Algoriphagus machipongonensis: one gene and its partner. The main gene of each other region encodes a partner of the protein of the gene in region 2 in a complex. Links are inferred from orthologs where the notes say so. Each region holds a gene or a part of one and is shown on either strand. Other genes may lie near its edges.

The links.
Region 1: the proteins of ALPR1_RS18895 (region 2) and uvrB are in contact, whole or in part, in a crystal structure (PDB 7EGT), measured with the Thermus thermophilus proteins. The link is inferred for Algoriphagus machipongonensis from one-to-one orthologs. Residues at the interface, in WP_096412145.1 of Thermus thermophilus: His654, Arg656, Phe657, Gln666, Asp668, Glu669, Lys680, Arg681, Leu682, Ser683, Lys685, Tyr686, Ala687; in WP_096411307.1 of Thermus thermophilus: Glu23, Leu25, Arg26, Asp27, Gly28, Glu29, Arg30, Phe31, Arg55, Glu326, Asp327, Phe328, Glu379, Ser382, Gln383, His398, Gly400, Arg401.

The regions. Positions count from the first base shown.
Region 1 is NZ_CM001023.1:4,713,737-4,725,871, forward strand. The notes cover bases 2,900-5,867. They hold uvrB (excinuclease ABC subunit UvrB), read right to left. Parts: upstream 5,420-5,867; coding sequence 3,380-5,419; downstream 2,900-3,379. Other genes in these bases: ALPR1_RS19995 (AlbA family DNA-binding domain-containing protein), read right to left, coding at 2,900-3,357; ALPR1_RS20005 (Lnb N-terminal periplasmic domain-containing protein), read right to left, coding at 5,483-5,867. In the rest of the region: ALPR1_RS19985 (RluA family pseudouridine synthase), read right to left, coding at 724-1,758; ALPR1_RS19990 (1-aminocyclopropane-1-carboxylate deaminase/D-cysteine desulfhydrase), read left to right, coding at 1,815-2,738; more of ALPR1_RS19995, read right to left, coding at 2,713-2,899; more of ALPR1_RS20005, read right to left, coding at 5,868-6,682; ALPR1_RS20010 (T9SS type A sorting domain-containing protein), read left to right, coding at 6,721-9,036; ALPR1_RS20015 (gluconate:H+ symporter), read left to right, coding at 9,116-10,429; ALPR1_RS20020 (RidA family protein), read left to right, coding at 10,452-10,925; ALPR1_RS20025 (MltF family protein), read right to left, coding at 10,922-12,135. UniProt on the Escherichia coli protein: The UvrABC repair system catalyzes the recognition and processing of DNA lesions. A damage recognition complex composed of 2 UvrA and 2 UvrB subunits scans DNA for abnormalities.
Region 2 is NZ_CM001023.1:4,455,538-4,467,706, reverse strand. The notes cover bases 3,556-6,557. They hold ALPR1_RS18895 (ATP-dependent helicase), read right to left. Parts: upstream 6,185-6,557; coding sequence 3,926-6,184; downstream 3,556-3,925. Other genes in these bases: ALPR1_RS18890 (lysophospholipid acyltransferase family protein), read right to left, coding at 6,412-6,557; ALPR1_RS18900 (DUF4290 domain-containing protein), read right to left, coding at 3,556-3,859. In the rest of the region: ALPR1_RS18915 (IlvD/Edd family dehydratase), read right to left, coding at 1-794; ALPR1_RS18910 (glycosyltransferase family 61 protein), read right to left, coding at 872-1,846; murA (UDP-N-acetylglucosamine 1-carboxyvinyltransferase), read right to left, coding at 1,896-3,203; more of ALPR1_RS18900, read right to left, coding at 3,203-3,555; more of ALPR1_RS18890, read right to left, coding at 6,558-7,248; ALPR1_RS18885 (sigma-70 family RNA polymerase sigma factor), read left to right, coding at 7,366-7,965; ALPR1_RS18880 (hypothetical protein), read left to right, coding at 7,979-8,248; gmk (guanylate kinase), read left to right, coding at 8,252-8,830; nadD (nicotinate (nicotinamide) nucleotide adenylyltransferase), read left to right, coding at 8,827-9,393; ALPR1_RS18865 (6-bladed beta-propeller), read left to right, coding at 9,604-10,740; ALPR1_RS18860 (glycoside hydrolase family 15 protein), read left to right, coding at 11,046-12,169. UniProt on the Escherichia coli protein: A helicase with DNA-dependent ATPase activity. Unwinds DNA duplexes with 3'-5' polarity. Translocates on single-stranded DNA with 3'-5' polarity. Initiates unwinding more efficiently from a nicked substrate than double-stranded DNA.

The DNA of each region.
Region 1 (12,135 bases), 260 kb from region 2 along the record:
ACTTTGGGCAAAAGCGTTTTACAGCTTTTCGTCATTCTTGACTTCCATTGTTTCAAAAGTAACAGATCAAACGTTTCATTGCAAATAAATTATCATTTAATTTATTTTATTACATTATTTTTAATAAAAAAGCATTTTTAATGATTTTTAAGCAATCCAGAATGAGATTCAATCATTCACATTTAGAATTTTGCAATATTCGATAAGAAGGATTGTTTGGTAAACAAGGGCAGTCTGAAAAAAATTAGGCATAAAAAAAACCATGAAATACAATTTCATGGTTTTAGTCAATTAACAATAAACCCAAAATAACCTGCTGTAGGAGAAGGATTCGAACCTCCACGGAGTAGTTAGGCAAATTTACGAGCTCGCTAAATGCTTTATCCCATGACCTCCACCCTCGAGACAGGAGGGCTTGTCTGCCAATTTCAACATCCTACAGTATGTGTAAAAGAGAACTTTTATCCCTTTTGATGTTTCAAATATAGGCACAGCAGATTGATTATTACAAATTATCTAAAAAATAATCTAAAAATTTACAGTTTATATAATGAAATCGATTGAATTTTGTCAAATCCTAAATTATGGAGGTAAATCAACTTGTTATTTTAACGATATATCAATGAAGAGAATTGAAATTTTCATTATATTTTATAAAAAGCCTTTTTTTTATTTTTTTCGTAAAATTTTATCGAATAATTATCGATTCTAATAGCAATAACACTATTCAAAATTTACATAAGTCTCCCATTTCTCCAGTACATCTGCAAAATCTTTTGGTAAGCCTACTTCATAATAAACTTTTTCTTTGCTTACTGGATGAATGAAACCCAAAGACATCGCATGTAGAGCCTGTCGAGGGATCAAATCAAAACAATTTTGAACAAAAGTCTTATACTTTGAAAACTGAGTCCCTTTCCTGATTTTATCTCCCCCATACATCGCATCATTAAATAAAGGATGTCCAATATATTTCATATGAGCTCTGATCTGATGGGTTCGGCCTGTCTCTAGGTTACATTGAATCAAACTCACATACCGAAGCCTTTTCAAAACTTTCCAATGGGTGATCGCATGCTTTCCCTGCTCCCCATCTGGAAAAACATCCATTACCTTTCTGTTCTTGGCGCTTCTCCCAACATTCCCTTCTATGGTTCCTTCATCCTCTTTAGGCTCTCCCCAAACCAATGCTATATAAGTCCTGTCTATTGTATGATGGAAAAACTGCGAGGCTAAATGCGTCATTGCTTCTTCCTGCTTGGCAATTACCAAAAGCCCAGAAGTGTCTTTATCAATCCGGTGAACCAAACCTGGTCTGCCTTCATTCCCTTTCATTTCCGGCAAATCTTGAAAATGATAGACCAAAGCATTTGCCAGAGTCCCGGACCAATTTCCATGAGCTGGATGAACAACCATTCCTGCAGGTTTATTGACGATCAGCAAATATTTATCTTCATAAATAATATCAAGCTCGATCTTTTCAGGATAAACTTCCGTATCCCTAGGTGGCTTTTCCATCATAACCTTGATGTCATCCATGGGCTTGATTTTATAATTTGCCTTTGTAGGTTTACCATTCACCAAAACCGAACCTGCATCAATGGCCTGCTGCACTTTATTCCGAGTAGCGTTGGCTAATTTTTCGCTTAGAAACTTATCAATCCTGATATTTTTCTGCCCTTTATCTATGGAAATCTGGTAATGCTCAAATAATTCGACTTCCTCGTCTTCAAAGTCTTCTGCTGGATTATTGCTCATGTTACAAAAATAGAAGTATCAAGGTTAACTTTGCTACAAACATTGAAATCAAGCTTATGCTTTTAGAAAATCCAGTACAAAATCAATGGTTAGACCACCCCCTTTTTGAGGAAAAAGAGGTGGAAGTAGCGATAAAACGTCTGGATTTAATACATCCTGTAATTTCTGGAAATAAGTTTTATAAGCTCAATTACAATTTAGAAGAGGCATTAAAAACCAACAAGAATATAATTTTAACATTTGGCGGAGCCTATTCAAACCACATTTCCGCTGTTGCCCTTGCTGCCAAAGTAGCCGGATTGAAATCGATTGGAATAATACGTGGAGAAAAAGTAATGCCGTTGAATCCCACTTTGGAAGAAGCTGAATCCAATGGAATGCATTTACACTTTATTAGCAGGGAGTCCTACCGAAACAAAACCCAACCCGATTTTATGGAAGAGCTCAAATCTCAATTTGATGATTTCTATCTTATTCCAGAGGGTGGGACAAATGCTTTAGCCATCCAGGGAACAAATGAAATCCTGAAAGAAACCGATTCCATTTTCAGTCATATTTTTACCCCCATTGGGACTGGGGGCACTTTTGCCGGATTATCCAAGTCTTTGGAGAAGGGACAAAATTTATTAGGAGTATCTTCTTTGAAAGGAAAATTCATCCATTCTGAAATAGAAAACTTACTCACTCAATACGATATTTCACCCAAAGGAAATTTCAAAATTTTGGATCAATATCATTTTGGAGGATATGCAAAATATAACCAGGAATTGATTGAGTTTATCTGGAGTTTTTTTGAAGATTTTGGAATTATTCTAGACCCTATTTATACCAGTAAAATGGCCTTTGCAGCCTGGGATCTGGTAGCTACCAATCATTTCTCCAAAGGATCAAAAATTCTTCTCCTTCATACAGGAGGTCTCCAAGGAAATAAAGGATTTACTAATCGAACAGGCATTAAACTTCCTGATTTTTCAGAGTAAAATAGTCCTCCGATTCTTGGGGGTGAATTTTTAAAACATTAGCCAGAACTAACCTCACCAATGTTCGAGATGCCAAAAACTTAGGGATTTTAGCAAGCTTGGAATATTCTTTTAAGGTAATTTTTTGATTCTCTTCCAGAGCTTTTAGCAGGACTTCCTCTTTTCTTCCATATGTAAAAACCATGTCTTTTGGAGATTTCCCTCTTCTCAAAATTTCCCAAACCTCCATGCTGGCCTGCACACTCCTGTCAGCCACACGTATGTATGACTGCTTTTTCTTGTTTTCTTTAAGGTAATGAGGCCGATCTGGGCTAAATTCAACTTTAAATACAGCTACTCCTTTTTTTGGGTTGAGCGAAAAAGTAAAAAGCTCATAGCTTAACTCAGGAAAAATCAATTCACGAATAGCTTTTTCCATTACATAAACCTCTTCCTCTATAAACCGTTGGCCGGAAACCGTCCCGTCATCATCTACACCTATCATCAACACTCCCCCTGAGGTGTTTGCAAAGGCAATCAACTCACGCACAATTTTTTCAGGATGTGCAGCTTTCTTCTTAAACTCAATTTTTAACCCCTCCCCTTTTGAGGCAAGGCTCTTAACTTCTTGAAGAGTCATCTCTTAATAGTTCAACCGTATTTTATCCCGGAATTCGGGAAAGCTCTTCCAAACGTGATTTTTGAGACTGCCACTCATCGCGCAATCTTGCAGCTTCCATAAAATTTAATTCCTTGGCAGCTTTTTCCATCTGTTTTTGAGTTTGAACAATCAGCTTCTCAAGCTTCTCTTTGCTCAAATACTGGACAACAGGATCGGCAGCCATATTTTCCTCTCCAGGCATTGGACCAGCGTAAACTTTTGGATTTCTTTTGGAATCCGCCACTTTAGTTTGACCCATGATTTTATCTCTGGACTTAATCACTGTAGTTGGAGTAATGCCATGCTCTTCATTATAGGCAATCTGCAAAGCTCTTCTCCTTTTAGTTTCATCGATGGCCATTTTCATAGAAGGAGTTATCTTATCGGCGTACATGATTACCCTTCCCTCTTGATTTCGAGCTGCTCTACCTATGGTTTGTACCAAACTTCTTTCATTTCTAAGAAAGCCTTCTTTATCTGCATCCAGAATTGCTACTAATGATACTTCAGGCAGATCCAATCCCTCTCTAAGTAAATTTACTCCCACCAGCACATCAAAAATCCCCAATCGAAGTTCCCTTAGAATTTCTACCCGATCCAATGTTTTCACTTCCGAGTGGATATATCGTGACTTCACTCCTGCACGCTCCAAGTATTTTTGGAGTTCTTCCGCCATACGTTTGGTCAATGTAGTCACCAAAACACGCGCATCAGTTTTTATGGTTTGATCTATCTCTTCGAGCAAATCATCTATTTGATTTTGACTTGGTCTTACGTCAATGGTAGGATCCAAAAGCCCCGTAGGTCTAATAATCTGTTCCACTACTTCACCCTCGGTTAGGTTAAGCTCATAGTCTGCCGGAGTCGCGGAGACATAAACCACCTGATTTGCTAGTGTTTCAAATTCCTCAAATTTCAAAGGCCTATTATCCAAAGCAGAGGGAAGTCGGAAACCAAAATCCACCAAATTTACCTTCCTTGACCTGTCTCCTCCCCACATGGCACGAACCTGCGGAACTGTCACATGGCTTTCATCAATGACCAAAAGAAAATCATCAGGGAAATAATCTATCAAACAGAAGGGTCTGGCCCCTGGCTCTCTTCTATCAAAATACCTGGAATAATTCTCAACTCCAGAACAATAGCCTAACTCTCGAATCATTTCCAAATCAAACTCTGTTCTCTCCTGCAACCTTTTTGCCTCCATAAATTTCCCTTCTTTTTCAAAGAAATTTACCTGAGCCACCATGTCATGTTGTATTTCATGAATCGCAGTTTGCAAGGTGTCTTTTCCTGTGACAAAAAGGTTAGCTGGGAAAATCGAAATGATTTTTTCATCGTTAAGCTTTTTACCACTTTTTGGATCAATCCGCTGAATAGCTTCAATCTCATCTCCCCAGAAGAAAATACGATATCCCCAATCTGCATAGGCAACAAAAATATCTACTGTATCTCCTTTGACCCGGAATGTACCGTGTGTCAAATCTTGCTGTGTTCTGCTGTATAAAATATCTACCAGCTTAAATAATAGCTGATTTCTGGGGATACGATCACCTTCCTGTAATCGAATCACGTTTTTCCCAAATTCCTCAGGGTTTCCAATACCATAAATACAGGATACGGATGCAACTACAATCACATCTCTTCTTCCAGTAAGCAAACTTGAACTAGCGCTCAGCCTAAGTTTTTCTATTTCATCATTGATCGAAAGATCCTTTTCAATGTAGGTACCCGAACTCGGGATAAATGCTTCGGGCTGGTAGTAATCATAATAGGAGATAAAATATTCAACAGCATTCTCAGGGAAAAACTGCTTGAATTCACCATATAGCTGAGCTGCCAAAGTTTTATTATGGCTTAAAATCAAAGTAGGCTTTTGAACCTGCTGTATTAAGTTAGCTATTGTAAAAGTTTTTCCCGAACCGGTAACGCCGAGCAACACCTGGGCTTTTTCACCATTGTTCACTCCTTCCGAAAGCTTCTCTATTGCCTTTGGTTGATCTCCAGTGGGTTGATAATCGGATGTTAGTTTAAATTCCATGGTTCTTTCTAAGCTATTCCAACACGCATTTACATCACAATAGTTTACTTTCTAACCAAATAATCAGACAAGTCTCTTTTTAAAACGCTCCAAATTATAATACAGGTAGTTGGTTCGAAGAATTACCACAAGCATTAATGGTATCAAACTTGGGTGAAATGATTGCCAACCCAAAATCCAAAATACAATTGCTGCATCGGCTAAAATCAAAGCGATTAATAGGTATTGCTTTACCCAAGGTTTGAAGGTCTTGGAAAGTAATCCAGGAATCAACAATAAATGCCCTGGGAAGGCCCAAAGAATATTCCAATTATACTTGGTGGAAGGTATGTCGGATGCTATCCACAAGGCTGCCATCACCAAACCAACCAAACCTAATATTCCAAAAAACGCTAAGTCAAAACCTATAAATAGTTTTTTCTTTTTAAAGCCAATATAGGTGGTGATTATAAACAAAATAGCCACTATCCAAAATAGTAAATAAGGATTAAAAGTACCCAATGTACCCTGGGGAGCCTGAAAATCAAGTATCACGCGATTGTTACTTACCAAAGAGCGCGTGGGTCCATCCCCTTCAATTTCTGCCCTTGCAAATGCCTCTTCCATATAAGAGGGTAGAAACTGCTCCTCTCTTGGACTTGCATCCTGATCAAGCCTAGAACCCAAAGCCAGGTCAATTCCTAAATCTGACCAAGGCATATAAAACACTTTTTCATCAATAAGCTGCCTAAAGGTTTTTTCTACTGCTTGCTGTTCTTCATTATGCCAAACCAATTGATCTCCTAGAACTTCATCCATCAAATCAATAATTCGCGTGGCACAATTATCATAGAAGAAATCGTATCTATAGGCTCTATTCTGAGGCATATAGTTGATCTCTAATAACTCCATTAAGGCCAATTTTTGTGCTTGATTGAGAGCCAGTTCTTGTTCTCTCACACTTCGCTCAAAATAATTGTACTCTGCAATAAACCTCTCAAACGTGGATCGGGATAAAAAATAATCTAACCTGCCTGTGGCAAAATTCAACACAAAGTTAGGGGCTCCAAAATCAAAGGTTCCATAATTATAAACCAAGTCCTGACCGGTTTGTAAATCCTGTACTCTAACAGCACTATGCCCAAATGAACTATAAATCTCTTCACCAGGGTCACAGGTCAATAAACTGATTCTATACTGCTGGGCATAAGACTCTGAAAACCCAGTACTTAAAAGAATGAAAGAAAAAATTATTTGAAAGAAACTCTTCTTTTTCAGATTCATTTTTAGTATATTAGTTATACTTTTTAAAATTACTTTTTATGTTAGCAAAGGCTACATATTCCCTTTACAGGATGTTTTTTACCTGCCGAATATACAGGTTTCTTTTGGCAGTTGTATTGATTTGTGCCTATTGGCAAGAGCTCTTTTCTCAAGAAACCGGAGCATTCAAGACTATCCAATCTGGAAATTTTTCTGATTTAAGTACCTGGAATATTTATGATGGTTCCAGTTGGAATGCAGCTACTTTTAAACCCGGACCCAGTAATGATATTTACATAGATCAAACTCACACATTAACTTTAATAGGAAACGAATCTGTCAAAAGTATTTATATAAATGCAGAAACAGGCGCTGCAATAAAGCTCAACTTAAACAGCTATTCTCTATCTATTTATGGAAGTCTTAACGCATTTTCCGGAATGGCACCAGGCACTCTTTCAGGAAGCTGGAACAGTCAAAACTGGATTGGGAATTCCATAACCAGCAGATTGATTTTCAAAGGGACATCGAGAATCATCATTTACAAGGACTCCTGGAGTGGATTCACTACTAATAGCCGATATTCAGTAGAATTTGATCCCGGGGATGGAGTCATCCTTGAGGTCGAAGAACCAATAAAAGCCTTGAATTTCATTATTAAGTCAGGTACAGTCCTCCAAAAAATAGATAATTCAGTCATCCCTGCCTCCTGTGCAACATTTTCATTCAATAATGAAAGTATAAATGGAACGGGTGCCTTTGGTGACTTCACCATTGAAGCTGGTGGCACTCTAATTTCTCAATGCAACGATGGAATCATTTTTAGATCAGGAATCTCGGGTACTCCCAATAGCGCAGCAAACTTTATTTTAGAAGATGAAGGTCAGCTTATTTTAGAGGGTACTTCTCCTCAAATTGAAGCGGCAAATTTCACACTTGATGGTCAAGTGATTTTTAACAACGATGATTTTACGCAAAACTTTTTATCGAGCTCCTATCTAGGCTCGGCTGTTCCAATTGCATTTCATGACATTGAAATTCAAGGTTCCCAAGACCTGAATTTACCCACTTTTTTAGAAGTCTTTGGTGATTTGAAAAAATCAGGTTCAGGTAACTTCTTGATGAGCAGCACTGAAATTGAATTCTCTGGACCCCATAATCAACAAGTGCAAGGCTTCAGTATGAATGTGGGCAAATTGGAAATCAATAAAAGCGGTGGAACAGTGGCTTTTGAAGAAGACCTACAAGTACTAGGCGATTTTACGCAAGCCGCCGGAATATTAGATTTGGGAGGGAATAACCTTTCTATAAACACTTCACTAACTGGAGGCCTCAATTATTCCGGAGGTTCTTGGAAGAATATTCAGCAATTTACCTATTACGGCGTGCCTCCACTACTCACCCCTTCCAATGGAACATTTCCCTTTACTGACCAATTTCAAGGTGGGATTAGAAAAGTCCAGTTGCTAGGAGCAAATACAGGTGGTAACCTCGAGATAAATTTTATAGAGTATAAGGGCGTAGACTTCAATCCTGGCTTTAATGATTCAGATGCTACTCCAATTCTCTATCGACTCTTTAGCTATTTTCAATTTTCTGGCCTAAACCCTTCAAGCCTTCCTCTTGAGCTTCGAATTTCAGCAGATAAACTAATTGTGGATGACGTGGACGATTTACGGATCGTAGGAACTGGTTACGCTGCTCCAGGCAGCCATTTGGCGGGTTTAGACCCAGTGGAGTTATGGGCAAGGCGAGAATTGAATGCAGATGAATTATCAGGAGTAAATTTTACGGTAGGTAGCTATAGAACACTTTCCATTCTCCCCTTGACCTGGTTATCTACAAAAGCAATTTCGAAGCAAGGGTACAGTCTCATTTATTGGGAAATAGCGAATGAAAACTCTATTCAACAATTTGAAATTTATCGATATTCAAACAGCCTAAATGACTCTACTCTTATAGGAAAATTTACTGCAGAGAATAATACCTTCAGCAAATCCAAATTTCAATTCAAGGATCAGGAATTGCTTCCTTCCGGAGAAATTTATTACCAATTAAAAGGTCTTGATACAAAAGGAAAAGAATCCTGGAGTAAGGTCTTTAGACTAAAAGGTAAAAGAGAGCTTGAGGCTCAAATCAAATTATTCCCTAATCCATATGATGGCTCAACACCAATTAAGTTGTTCATCCCCCAAGAAATTGGATCAAGCGATATGCAAATAAGTATAGTGAGTTTCTTAGGAGAGCACATAAGCACAGCACCATACCAAGTGGAGTCTTTTGCCAATGAAGTAAATCAGTTATCACCGGGAATTTATATGATATATTTACAAGCAGAGGGTGAAGCTTATCAAGTAAAACTTTTAAAAAAGTAAGACTAGTCGGATAGACGTAATTTCCAGAATGCAATTCCACCATTTTTTTTATCTTGCTCATTAAACCCAATCTTGACCTATGACCATTCTTTTAGTACTGCTCAGTATTGCCATATTAGTTCTGCTTATTGTCTGGGCTAAACTCAATCCTTTTCTAGCATTTATTATTTCATCCATTATTGCAGGCTTTTTATTAGGCATGCCGGCAGATCAAATTGCGGGATCAGTTCAAAAAGGAATTGGTGACCTTTTAGGAGGTTTGGTTATTGTTATTGTTACAGGTGCTATGCTAGGAAAGCTTGTCGCGGAAAGTGGGGCAGCACAGCGAATTGCTGACTTCCTTATGGGTATTTTTGGACAAAAAAATATCATATGGGCCATGTCAATCACTGGATTGGTTGTCGGCATTCCTCTCTTTTACAATGTTGGATTTGTATTATTGGTGCCCTTGGCCTTTACCGTAGCCTATCAATACAAAATTTCTGCTGTGTACGTAGGGATTCCCCTGCTTGCTGCTTTATCCGTAACACATGGATTTTTACCACCGCATCCTTCACCAGCTGCATTAGTTGCACAGTTTGATGCCAACATGGGCTTAACCTTATTTTATGGTTTCATTATAGCCATCCCCACCATCATTATAGCGGGCCCAATTTTCGCCAAGACTTTAAAAAATGTCAAAGCGAGTCCCTTAAAAACCTTCCAAGCAGAAACCCGACCTGAGTCTGAGCTTCCGGGAACTTTCAACAGTTTTTTTACTGCCTTACTCCCTGTGTTTTTATTGGTTGGAATGACTGCATTAAACCTAAATACTAGCGCAGAGAGCAGCATAGCTCCGTTGATTGGATTTGTAGCTGACCCAGCGATTGTGATGTTGATTTCTGTCTTGGTTGCTACATACACTTTGGGACTCAGAAGGAATTTTAAAATGACCCAATTGATGGATATATATACCATCGCTACAAAAGATATCGCCATGATTTTATTAATTGTGGCAGGTGCAGGAGCATTGAAACAAATCTTTACGGATACCGGCGTGAGTCAGGTTATTGCTGATGGATTAAGTACCTGGGATGTCCAGCCGCTATTCTTAGCCTGGGTAATAACTGCAATTATTCGAGTTTGTGTAGGGTCTGCAACAGTAGCAGGCTTGACTACGGCTGGAATCATAGCACCATTGGTAGGTACCATGAATGTTGACCCAAATTTGCTGGTACTCTCTATCGGGGCAGGAAGCTTGATGTTTTCCCACTTCAACGATGCGGGCTTCTGGATGTATAAGGAGTTTTTTAATGTGAGTATCAAAGACACTATCCGTACTTGGTCCTTAATGGAAACGCTGGTGGCAGTCTTTGGATTAATTGGAGTCCTTATTTTAAATTTATTTATCTAACCCTATTTATCCTCTCAAAATCATGGGAACACCTGAAAGTAATTTTGCAAAACTTGATCTAATATTACCCCCGGCTCCAAAGCCACTGGGAGTATACAAGCCCTGCCTTATTGATGGAAACTACTTATATCTTTCCGGACACGGCACTGTCCAAGAGGATGGTAGCTTGATTATAGGTAGAATCGGTGTGGATATGGATATTGAAGAAGGAAAATTGGCTGCACGACAAGTTGGCTTGGCTATGCTTGCTACTATCAAAGCTAATCTTGGTTCTTTAAACAGAGTAAAGCGAGTGATCAAAGTCTTAGGAATGGTCAACTGCAAGGATGATTTCCTCAAACACCCCTATATTATCAATGGCTGCAGTGAATTATTTGCTGAGGTATGGGGAACCGAAAATGGAATTGGAGTAAGGTCCGCTGTAGGCATGGGATCCTTGCCAGACAATATCCCCGTGGAAGTGGAAGCCATGTTTGAGCTACACGAAGGAGCTTAAGGTTCAACTAGTGCCTTATAGGAATCAAAAATACTGAGGATGTCTTTGACATAATTGACAGCAAGGTGGCCTTTTGCAAAACCGCTTTTTACCACTGGATCTTTATAATACTTTGGATCAGTTTTTAACTCGAGAAATTCAGAGACATCTTCCCAACTTTGGGTATTACGACCATACTTCATTGCAAGTCTCCAGGCATCTTCCACATGTCCATGCCCTATATTATAGGAGGCCAAAATATACTTGACACGTTCATTCGTTTCAGGCACTCTCTCCATCCAAAACTTATCCAGATAGCGTAGATATCTCACACCGCCAGAAAGTGACTCTATAGGATCATGAGGATTGCTGACTCCAAACCTTTCTAAAGTGACAGGCATCAATTGAAGTAATCCTGTGGCTCCAGCGTAGGAAGTTGCCGTTGTGTCAAACCTAGACTCCTTGTATACCAAAGATGCAAGAAGTCTCCAGTCCCAGCCCAGCTGCTCTGCTCCACTTTGAATAATTTCGTCAAAATTTGAAATACGGTTTCCTGCCAAGGATGAAAATGGGCTGTTGGAGCGAAAATAGCTGTTTTTAGAGTTCAAAAAGTATTTCGCGTATAAATCTGGAATAAATCGCTTTTGCTTATCCTCCATCCAAGTATTGACTGTTGACAATAATTGTGGAGAATTATTTCTAACAACCCAAGACACCTCACCTGCTTTTTCTACATTCCAGGAGATATCCAACCCATCATAATAGGTGCCGTTGGCCTGAGCAATATTTTGATCGGCAATTGTCCATTTAATTTCATCCTGAACAATTTTGTCTATCAAGGTCTCTTCATGGTCGGGACTTTCTAAGACAGTAAATTGAACCTTCATAGAATCTTTCACGGCGCAAAGCTGTGATTTATAGATTGATCCTTGACGAACCACAATAGTATCGCCTTCCAAATCTGACCATGATTCCACCTTACCTGAAGATTTTCTCCCCACCAGGACTGTATTCATTTTTCCTAAAGGCAAAGTAAACTCAGCGCGGTTTTGTCGTTCTTCATTTTTAACGAGGTTCATGGCAATGATATCCACTTTTCCATCTTCCAAATAATCGAAGGCATCATTAATGTCAGAAACCAAAACTAGGTGTAATTGAACTTTCAGCCTTTTGGCAAGGTCGCGTAGCAATTCATACTCATACCCCATCCTTCTTCCTCGGTATATGTAAT
Region 2 (12,169 bases):
TTTACCATAATGGAATTTTCAAAGGCTTTACGGGTAAGAATCTTACTCATTTTGAGATCCTCATTGACCATCTCGACAATTCGCATTCCTGTCATATGCGCCAAGACTTTTCTTCTGGAGTCCGCAGCAGGAATGGTGGCATTATCAGGAAGGGATAAACCAAGGGATTCTACCATACCGGCCATGGTGGATGCAGTACCCATCGGGGCACAGTGGCCGACCGAGCGGGACATTGCAGCTTCCGCTTCTATAAAATCTTCCTGAGAAAGTTTCCCGGTTTTAAATTCTTCGGCAAATCGCCAAACATCTGAGGTGCCTATTTTTTTACCTTTGAATCTTCCCACCAGCATAGGGCCTCCAGAAAGAACCATGGTAGGAAGGTCTACAGATGCTGCACCCATTACTAAAGAAGGAGTCGTCTTATCACATCCGCACATCAATACCACACCATCCATTGGATTGGCTCTAATACTTTCTTCCACATCCATACTTGCTAAATTTCTAAATAGCATGGCGGTGGGTTTGATAGAGCATTCTCCCAGTGACATGACAGGGAATTCTAAGGGGAATCCTCCTGCTTCCCAAATGCCTCTTTTTAAGGCTTCGGCAAGATCTCTAAAATGTGCGTTGCAAGGGGTCAGTTCAGACCAGGTATTACAGATTCCGATTACTGGTTTGTCCCCTTCAAATAAATGATGAGGGAAACCCTGGTTTTTCATCCAGGATCTATAGATAAATCCATCTTTACCGGTTCTACCGTACCAATCCTGACTTCTTAGTTTCTTCTTTTTCATAGGTTATTTTAGGCTTTTCAGCTGAGAATTTACCAAAAAAATTGTGAAGGAAAGAAGAGTGAAGAAAGGAAGTTAAATTAATTTTTCAATTGGTTTAAGGTTTCTTCCAAAGACTCAAGATTGATGGTGAAATCTGTCATGATGGTGTCTTGGCTATCCCCTTGATTTAGAGTGTAGTAGTAGGGGAGGTTAAGTGCATTTGCCAGATTAAAATAGCATTGCGTGTCCGAGTCTCCATTATTTCTGAGTTCAACTACTTTGCTCCCTTCAGGAAGGAAAAGCATATTGGTAAGAGCAGCTCCATGCAGTGAAACCAATATTTTTGTCTCCGACATCAAGTCAATCTGTTCTTTTAGACTCATCTTTTCAGTATAAATCACCTCAAATCCATGTCTGATCATCAGGAGCTCCACATCGATTTCGTTGTGGGTTTTCCTTTTGTTAGCATACTTCCTACTGATATAAATGAGTCGGGAAGGAGTAGATTTCGGACTGACACTAAGCCTTTCACGAGTCATTTTGGTCAAGTCTTCATGAAAATTGGGGAAGCTGGAGGTTCTGGGAGTAAGGACTAAATTTTTTACCCAGATGTTTTCCTGAGATTGGTAATAGGTGGGCTGTATGCCCAGCAATTCCAAACTTTGGCTCACATAGGGAAGGTGTCTATAGGAGTCATGGAGAATGACTCGATCGGATAAGCCAGTATTAAGCCCTAGCCAAAGCCTTGGAAGGCAATCGGTCATCCAATGGAAGTAATTAGCACTCCATTCGTCTTTTACCCAAATCCCATGTGGGATGGTTCTCCATTTTTTCAAGGCACAATACACCACCCTTTTACCAAGTGGGAGCGGGCCAAGAGAATTCACATGCGTATGCGTGGCATAAAAACTCATGTGGGATGGAGAGAAAACAGTGTCCTGCAGGATCGCCACATTCTCCAAATGATGGATAGGGCGAACCCGGAAACTTACTTGATAAGCATCCAGAAATAATTTTTCGTCCTCTGGACGAAGATTAACTGGTGGATTTCTTTTGACGTAAATTTCCTCCATTTAACAAAAATATATTCTTTAAAAATGCGCTGCTTTGAAGCTTAGAAGTTTAAGGTAACCTCTCGATTTCTGCTCCCAAGGCATTGAGTCGTTCATCGATATTTTGATATCCCCGGTCGATTTGCTCAATATTATCTATCACAGAAGTGCCTGTAGCTGATAAAGCGGCAATCAATAAGGAAACCCCGGCTCTGATATCAGGAGAGGTCATTCGAATCCCTTTCAAAGGATATTTTCTGTCCAAACCAATCACAGTAGCTCTATGTGGATCGCATAAAATAATCTGCGCTCCCATGTCGATTAATTTATCTACAAAGAATAAACGACTTTCGAACATCTTTTGGTGTACTAGGACTGTACCTTTTGCTTGCGTGGCGGTAACTAAGACAATACTAAGTAAGTCAGGAGTAAAGCCAGGCCAAATAGCATCGGCCACGGTAAGGATAGATCCATCAATAAATGTTTCTATCTCATAGTGTTTTTGAGCAGGGATATGGATGTCGTCTCCCTTAATCTCAAGCTTGATGCCCATTCGACGGAACGTGTCAGGGATAATTCCCAATCGGTCTACTTGCGCGTCTTTGATCGTGATCTCGGATTGGGTCATGGCAGCAAGGCCAATGAACGATCCAATTTCGATCATATCAGGAAGCATCTTATGTTCTGTACCGCCCAATTTATCCACTCCTTCGATGTGAAGTAAGTTGGAACCTACACCCGTGATCTTTGCTCCCATGCGGTTGAGCATGTCACAAAGCTGTTGAAGGTAAGGTTCGCAGGCAGCATTGTAGAGCGTAGTTTTTCCTTCTGCCATGACTGCAGCCATGACAATATTGGCTGTACCTGTCACAGATGCTTCATCTAGAAGCATGTAGCATCCTTTCAGGTCTTTTCCATCAATGTGGAAAATCTCGTTTTTGGAATCGTAATGAAATTTAGCTCCGAGTTTTTGGAAACCGAAGAAATGCGTGTCCATCCTGCGACGACCGATTTTGTCTCCTCCGGGCTTGGAAAGTTTACCTGTACCAAATCTGGCTAAAAGTGGACCTAAAATCATCACAGATCCTCGTAGGGAAGAAGCTTTCTTTAAGAAATCTTCTTTCTCCAAATAGTCAAGATTAACTTCGTCAGCTTTAAAAGAGTAAGACTCTGGACCTAGTTTGGTCACTTTCACTCCCATATCACTCAACAACTCTATTAGCTTGTTGACATCGCGGATATTGGGAATTTTATGAATTGTTACTTCCTCTGGAGTAAGTAATACAGCACAAAGGATTTGTAGGGCTTCGTTTTTTGCTCCTTGGGGGATGATTTCACCTTTCAGACGGTTTCCACCCTTGACCCGAAATGATGCCATTAATTTCTACGTTTTTTATGGTTGTTTCTTCTCTTGTTGTTATGCGAACGCTTGTTTTTATGGTTGCGATCGTCTTGTGCTTGTGGAATTTTAAAATCCCTTCGGGTATTGGATTCAAAAAGTCCATTTTCTTTCACCTTCTCCAAGTCGATATGAAGTTTCCCTTTTGAAAGGGTCTTGATATCATCTAGGATGATCTGATCATCAAAATTATCCCTGTTCCAAGTGGTGTGAAAGCTTCGCATCAACTGGCCGATAAAAATAATTGCTTCCTCTTGCTCCTCATCGTTTTCGATGGTGATGGCATTTTCGATCAGCTTCTCGATATTCCTACCGTAATGCTTGAATTTGATCTCACCTTTTGGGTAGCCTATCGGGCTTGGCTTTTTGCCTAAGAGTTCCTTTTCAGGCATTGGAAAAGGGCTGTCTACATCCAATTTAAAATCAGACATGATGTATAAATCATCCCAGAGTTTCTGATCATTTTCCTGTTTAAGGGAAGGATTCAGTTGTTTGATGATTTCAATTGCAGTATAGGCACCCGCCGTGCGCTTATCCCGGTTTTCAAGACTGGTGATATAATCTACCAAGCTTTGAACGTTTTTGCCGTATTCTTTCAAAATGAGTCTTTGTTTGTCTGGTTCTTGTTGCTCCATGTGTCCTCCCATTTTTGCATAGTAAAAGGTAGCAAAAAAATCCCAAAAAGGTCGGAAGGCTGGTGATTAGTCTATAATTCTGAGCTTTGCAAAGCTAAGTAATAATGTTTTCTCCCCAAAATGTTCAAATTGAATCGTTGCTTTTCTGTTAAGTCCTTCTGTTTCAATTTTTTGTACTTTTCCAAAGCCAAATTTCGGATGTTCCACCAATTGTTCTGCTTTCAGATTATTCGTATTGGATGGTTTGAAATCCGGACTTGGCGTGTGCACCTTCATTTGCGTAGGGGCACGTCTTTCCTGTTTCTTTTTAATGCCGATAAAGCCTGAGCCTCCCGGAGGTCCCTCTTTTCTGAAGGCTCCAGACATTTCCTTACTTGCTACTCTCTTATTCACTTTGATGCAAGCTGGATCCACTTCCTCTAAAAACCTGCTGGGCTCACAATTTAACAATCTACCAAAACGATAACGAGTCAATGCATAGGTAAAGTATAATTTATCCATGGCTCTTGTTGTGGCCACGTAAAATAACCGCCGTTCTTCTTCAAGGTCTTCTCTGCTCTGCATCATCATTTGGGATGGGAATAGGTCTTCTTCCAAGCCTACCACAAACACCTGCTTAAACTCCAGGCCTTTGGAAGAGTGGATGGTCATCAGCGTAATAGCTTCTGTTTTGTCCTTATCCTGATCATTATCGGTGAGCAAGGCAATTTCCTGAAGAAAAGCTCCCAGGCTTTTATCCTCATTCTCTTCATTGTCCACATACTCTTTGATCGCATTCAACAACTCTTGTACGTTTTCGTATCGGTTGAGTCCCTCGATGGTCTTGTCCTCGTATAGCTCTCTCAATAAACCACTTTGCTTGGCGATTGTGTTGGCCGCCTCGTAAGCATCTTTTCGCTCCACGTCGATCTGAAAAGCTTTGATCATGGTAGCAAAATCAGAAACGGAATTGGAAGCTCTTCCCGGAAGAAAGCTGTGAGCATTGGTGACTACTTCCCAAAGCGGAATATCGTGTTCATAGGCTGCCACGAGCATTTTTTCGACAGAAGTATCTCCCACGCCTCTTTTGGGGTAATTAATGACTCTTTTGAATGCCTCCTCATCTGCGGTGTTTACTGTAAACCTCATGTAGGCCATGAGATCTTTGATTTCCTTTCTTTGGTAGAATGATAGGCCTCCTACGATTTTGTAGGTCAGGTTCATTTTTCTCAGCGCCTCCTCCATGGATCGGGACTGGGAGTTGGTACGATAGAGAATCGCGAAATCGTTATTGCTGAGTTGCTTGTTGTTTTTCTCTTCAAAAATGGTGTTGGCAACGATCCTGCCTTCTTCATTATCCGAGCTGGCCTTGATCAGTTCAATTTGATCACCATCCGGATTGGAAGTCCAAACAATCTTTTTGAGTTGGGCTTTATTTTTATCAATAATGGAGTTTGCTGCTTCCACGATGGTCTTGGTCGAACGGTAATTTTGCTCCAGCTTCACTACAAAAAGATCTGGGTAGTCTTTTTCGAAGTTTAAGATATTTTGGATATCTGCCCCACGGAAGGCATAGATACTTTGCGCATCATCCCCAACCACACAAATGTTTTGATGTACTGCAGCAAGTTTTTTGGTGATGAGGTACTGGGATACGTTTGTATCCTGAAACTCATCCACCATGATGTATTTAAATCGTTGTTGGTACTTATTCAGAACATCGAGATGATCTCTGAAAAGAATGTTGGTATTGAAGAGTAAATCATCAAAATCCATCGCGCCGGCCTTGAAAAGACGCTCTTGGTATCGTTGATAAATTTCACCCATTTTAGGTTTCATAGCCGCTTCATCGTCTGCTTTGACGAATGGATCATCCTGGTAAGCTTGCCAGGAAATCAGTCGGTTTTTAGCTCCAGAAATTCTGGATAGAACCGTATTGGCTTTATATACTTTATCATCCAAGTGCATTCCCTTGACGATCGAGCGAATCAGGGATTTAGAGTCATCTGCATCATAGATGGTGAAATTAGAAGGGTAACCTATTTTCTCAGATTCTACTCGTAAGATTTTTGCAAAAACCGAGTGAAAAGTTCCCATCCAGGTATTTCTAGCTTCCAGCCCAGCCAAAGACTCAATCCTATGCTTCATCTCACTGGCGGCTTTATTGGTAAATGTCAGAGAGAGTATATTGAATGCATCCACCCCTTTGGCGTAGATCAAATGAGCAATTCTATACGTTAATACTCTGGTTTTACCGGAGCCAGCACCTGCAATGATCATAACAGGTCCATCCGTGTGTTCTACAGCTTCGCGCTGGGGTGGGTTTAAACTTTCTAGGTAATCCATTTTTGTTGAGATTCAAGAAACATGGTCAAAGGATCAAGATTCAAGTATTAATTTCTAGTGTTAAGTATCAAGTATCAAGATCCAAGTATTAAGAACCAAGAATTGAGCTATTAGATATATGGTTCATAATCTGGGAATTTATTTAGAAAATCGAAGAAGCCATTGGGCAATTTCCAACAATGGGAATCTTTAAATTTTTCAATTTTCCAATTTTTTAACTCCTTAGGTTAAATTTTCCATCTCTTATGGCTCCAGAGGTACATGTCTGGCTGTTCTCTAATATTATCCTCTAGCATTTTGCAAAAAGTATCTGTGATACTGTGAGGTTCATGGGAATCGTAAGGAGGCTGTGCCAGAGGTATAAACTCATAGTGATAATAACCTCTTTTCACCTTTTTTAATTTCCCGTAATGAACATGCAAGTTCATTTTCTTAGAAAGCACCTCAGCACCTTCAAAGAATACTGCTGGTCGATTCAAGAAATTTCTTTTGTATCGATTTTCAGAAGCTGGAGGTCGCTGATCAGATCCCAGGAGAACAATTCTAGGATCTCTGCCTAAGGTAAGCATGGCTCTTCTAAACTCTTTCTTTTCTGTCACATATCCGCCAAACCGTGTCCGAATTTCTTTAATAAGGTTATTAAAGAAAGGATTGTTCACTTTTAAGTAGACAGTTTCTATTGGAACTTCAGAGTATAGATTAGTTCCGACTACACCCATTTCCCAATTGAAAATATGTCCGGTAACCATCAATGAGCTGACCCCTTGTTTTACCGGAGCATCTAGCCCTTCCTGATTGACAATAATGAACCTGCGGCGAAATTCCTCTTCCGAAATTGTCAGGATTTTGATGGTTTCGGCAAATGTGTCAGTAAAGTTCCTATAAAATCGGTTTCGGATCTTTTTTCGCTCTACCTCAGAAAGTTCGGGAAATGCATAATAAAGGTTTTCATCAATCACTTTCTTTCTATATCGAATCACATATCTCGCAACTAAGTACAGCAGATCTGTAATCCAATAAAGAACAAAAAGGGGAAGTCTGGAAAGCAGCTTGAAGAAAAACATACAATGTAAAGGGGGATTTGGCCTGAAAGCCATTTTCAACAAACAAAATAAAGGAAAAGCAGGGAAAACTTCCCGATTCCTAGTTATAAATTGACTCAATTATTACTTTTGGAACTTATGTCGGAAGTACAGCGAAGGAAATATTCTCAGGAAGAGAAAAACACCATCTTCGATGGAGAGTTTATGCCACACATAGACTCCATGTATAATTTTGCCTATCGACTCACATTTGATGAGGACGATGCGAAAGATTTGGTGCAGGATACATATCTCAAGGCCTATAGATTTGTGAACTCTTTTGAGCAGGGAACAAATGCCAAGGCATGGCTGTTTAGGATCCTGAAAAACAGCTTCATCAATGAATATAGGAAGAAAAGTAAACAGCCTGCTAAGGTAGATTATCAGGAAGTTGAAACTTATTACAACTCAGATGATGTTCAGTATCAAAGTACTTCTGATCTCAGAGCGGAATCTGTTAAAGATATGCTGGGCGATGAGATCTCCAATGCATTGAATAGCCTGGCAGTTGATTTTCGTACTGTGATTATCCTTTGTGACTTAGAGGGATTCACATACGAAGAAATGGCAAAGATTTTGGATATTCCGATTGGAACCGTTCGTTCGAGGCTTCACAGAGCAAGGAATTTACTAAAAGAGAAGCTAAAAGGATATGCCCAAAATATGGGCTACGATACGGACGAAGAGGAGGCAATATAAAGTAGAATTACTCATGGATATGAATGAAGAAACATCCGGTGCGCGTAAATTGAGGTGCGACGATACCAGCAAGTGTTTTGAATTGCTGGAAAGTATTCTGGACGGGGAAATGGATAACTCCAAGGAAGTCCTGAAAGATAAATTGGCAAAATGTCAACCTTGTTTTGAGCATTATCATTTAGAACAAGCAATTCGGGATGTATTGAAAACCAAATGCACCAAACATGAAGTGCCCACTGAATTAGCTGATTGTATTCGTCAGAAGATTCAGGATATCAAATAGTTTATGACCCACGGCAAAGCCATTATTTTTTCCGCACCCTCGGGTTCGGGAAAAACCTCATTAGTCAGACATCTGATTCAAAAAATCCCAAATTTGGGATTTTCTATTTCTGCCTGTACCCGAGATAAAAGAGGAAGGCATGAAGTACATGGCAAAGACTATTATTTTTTAAGCCAAGAGCAATTTAAAAAGCATATTGATCAAGACGACTTCATCGAATGGGAGGAAGTTTATGCAGGGAATTTTTATGGAACCCTGAAAGAAGAAATTCAGCGTATTTGGGATTCTGGTAAAGCCGTAATTTTTGATGTGGATGTCAAAGGCGGTTTGGCTTTGAAAAAATACTTTGGAGACCAGGCTTTGGCGATTTTTGTGAAAGTGCCCTCCTTAGAGGTTTTGAAAACTAGGTTGAGTGACCGGGGTACAGAGACTGAGGAATCCCTATCCAGAAGAATATATAAAGCGGAATTTGAATCAAAATTCGAACCGCAGTTTGATGTGACCATCGTCAATGACGACTTCGCTGTATCCTCTGCCGAAGCTGAAAAATTGGTCGAAGATTTTTTAGCCAAAAAAAAGTGAAAATCGGACTCTATTTCGGTTCCTTTAATCCCATTCACATTGGGCATTTGATCATTGCTGATACGCTGCATGATCGGACCGATTTAGACCAGGTTTGGTTTGTGGTCAGTCCCCAAAATCCTTTAAAAAAACGTCAGTCCCTCATTCACGAATTTGACAGGTTGCGGATGGTGGAATTAGCGATAGAGGATAATTTCCATTTCAGAGCTTCGGATGTGGAGTTTTCTATGCCAAAACCAAGCTATACTATTGACACGCTGGCTTATCTAACAGATCAATACCCGCAGCATCAGTTTTGCTTGTTTTTAGGTTCGGATAACCTGACGCAGCTTAAGCGCTGGAAAAATTACCAGATGATTTTGGACAATTATGAGATTTTTGTTTATCCACGCCCCGGAGAATCCAAAACATTTGAGCACCCAAAAATCCAGCTGATCGATGCCCCTTTATTGGATATCTCAGCAACTTTTATCCGAAAATCAATTCTTGCTGGGAAGTCCGTCAAATACCTCCTTCCTGATGGAGTAGCAGATTATATCCGGGATAAGAAGTTGTATCAGTAGGCATTCAGTCTCAGGTTTCAATAGGCAGTCGCAGTGTTTTGTTATTCATGAAATAGTAGGTTATACGTCATAATTTTCTCTTGAAATAATTTTTTAGTTATTTTTAAACTAATTCTTGCGATTAAAAAAAATTAAATATCCTTACAACGAAGTCTTAAGTGAGGCTTTGATTCCGGCCGGGATTTTTTTTTAAAATTCAGCATTAGGCAAATGAAAAAATTACAATTTTTTATTTTAGTAATTTTTATTAGCTCTTGTCAAAAACCAAAACAAGAGGGAATTATCACCATCCCCACTGAAAGTGCAAAAGAAAAAAATGTTTCAAATTTGGTGGAGGAAGTCTCTTTTTATCCTCTTTTCGGTGAACTAGGGCAGGTTCCTTATGGAGTTGAAAAAATAGTTTTAACTGAAGAGCTTATCCTACTTGGTGATTTCAACTTTTCCCAATCACTTTTTGCATTTAATAGAGCGAATGGAAAAGCTATTACGGTACCTATTCAAAAGGGTGAAGGACCAATGGAAGTAAGAGAAGTAGATGACTTTTGGGTAGACGGTGACTTAATTTATGTTTTGGATGGAATAGGAAGAAAAATTCTTCCCATATCTTATTCAAATCTTGAACTTATTCTCAAAACACCTATTCAATTAGAAATTCCTGTCAGAAGATTTGCCAAGACAAAAGATGGATTTGTTGGCTTGACGGGAGGCGGACAGGAAAATGAATTAGCATTCTTTGATCAAAATGGAAAATTGATCTCAACGCATTTTCCCCATTCAATTTCCTATTTAATGCTTCCGTTAAATCCATTCCAAAAAATCCCAAAGGCCGATGGATTTCAAATTGTTTTTCATTCCAATTTTGATCCTGTTTTTTATGATGTGGGAGAAGGGTTTTTGGCCACTTATGACACTTTAAGATATAAAGGTGAAGCAATTAAAGTTCCTGAAAAAACTGATTTTGTTATGGATTTGGAAGGGTTTGAACAATACCGTGGAACTTTAAAAGATCAACCTTCTCTGTTCATGGTTTTTGAAAGTTCTGCAGACCAATCCATCTTATTGTATTCCCTTAAAAATGAAACCAACTTTGCTTTATTTTGGGGTGATCAGCATATTTCATATCCATCAAAGAACTTGATAAATGATTTAACTTTTGATTATAACATAGGGATGCCAATTGCGATGGGTGCCTCTGAATCAAAATTTTTAACTACCATCCACAAAGAGCATGTCAATCAAGAGGATCCCGAATTTGAAGGGTCCAAATTGCAAAAAGCAATACTTAGTAATCCAGAAGTTGAAGTTTTTCTCATGGAATTTCGTTTGAAGACTAACACTAAATTATAGCTTAACTAAGTCCAAAGGACACTTTTTTTGGTTGAATTTGATTTTTAGTATCTGGTTTAGCTCCTGTTCCAAGCTTGAGGTTTATTATGCTTCCTAGATGGATTTATTGGAATATATGGCGAATAGGAGGACAGGATTTTTGCATACTATTCCCTTTTTTACTTTCTTGAAGATTGACCCAAAAAGCCTGACTTTTCAAATTCAAACCTGACCTTAATGAAATCGAGCATTTCGTAAACGATATCCCTAGGCTTATTATACGCTATGCAAGATTCCATCTGACCATTAAAAACATTTAAAAACAGATGAAAAAACATACCTACGGAAGTGGACTGATTGGCAATTGTGCTTATATCGCCCACGTAGAAGAAGATACTAATATCTCATGGCTTTGTCTCCCTAGATTCGACTCAGACTTTATTTTTGGGGGCATGTTGGATCGAGAAAAAGGTGGACAGTTTACCATCTTACCTGAGAAAGGCAAATTTGAATCTACACAAGTATACCGGGAGAATACCAATATTTTAGAGACGACGGTAACTTATGGGGAAAACAGCTATAAAGTAACTGATTTTGCTCCGCGGTTTAAGAATTTTGACAGGTATTATAGGCCATTGATGCTAATCCGTAAAATTGAGTCAGTTAAGGGTGGACCACATGTCAAGATCAAATGCGAACCTGTATCGGATTATGGAAGGATGAAATTAACTCCTAGCCTCGGGAGTAACCATATTCGGTACATGGGGATTGAACAGGAATTGCGACTGACAACGAATGCTCCCATGAGCTATATCATGGATGAGAAGGCTTTTGCACTGCATCGCCCTATTTATCTGGTCTTTACCTATGGCAGACCTTTAGAAGCTCCTATTGAGACTACTTCTGAGCGTTTTCTCCATGCTACTACCGCTTACTGGCAGGAATGGGTGAAGTCTACCAGTATTTCCAATTTCCATCAGAAATTGGTTTTAAGGTCAGCTCTCATATTGAAGATACACCAATACGAGGATACCGGAGCAATTATCGCCGCTTCTACTACCAGTTTGCCAGAATCTCCAGGATCTACCCGAAATTGGGATTATCGCTATTGCTGGATTCGTGATACCTATTATACATTGACCTGCTTTAATAGCTTGGGTCACTTTGAGGAATTAGAGAAATACTTTGAATTTATCCACAACTTAATACTCGGTGAGGATGGGCGTTACCAGCCCTTGTACTCGATTACTGGGAATTCTCTTTTGACTGAGGAAATATCAGAGTTAGATGGATATCTTGGGAATAAACCTGTTCGCTTTGGAAATCAGGCTTATACTCATATTCAAAATGACCTGTATGGGCAGGTTTTGGTTTCCTTATTGCCTCTTTATTCTGATCAACGATTTACCGAGGAAGAAAGAAGTAGCTCCCGACCCATGATTTTGAATTT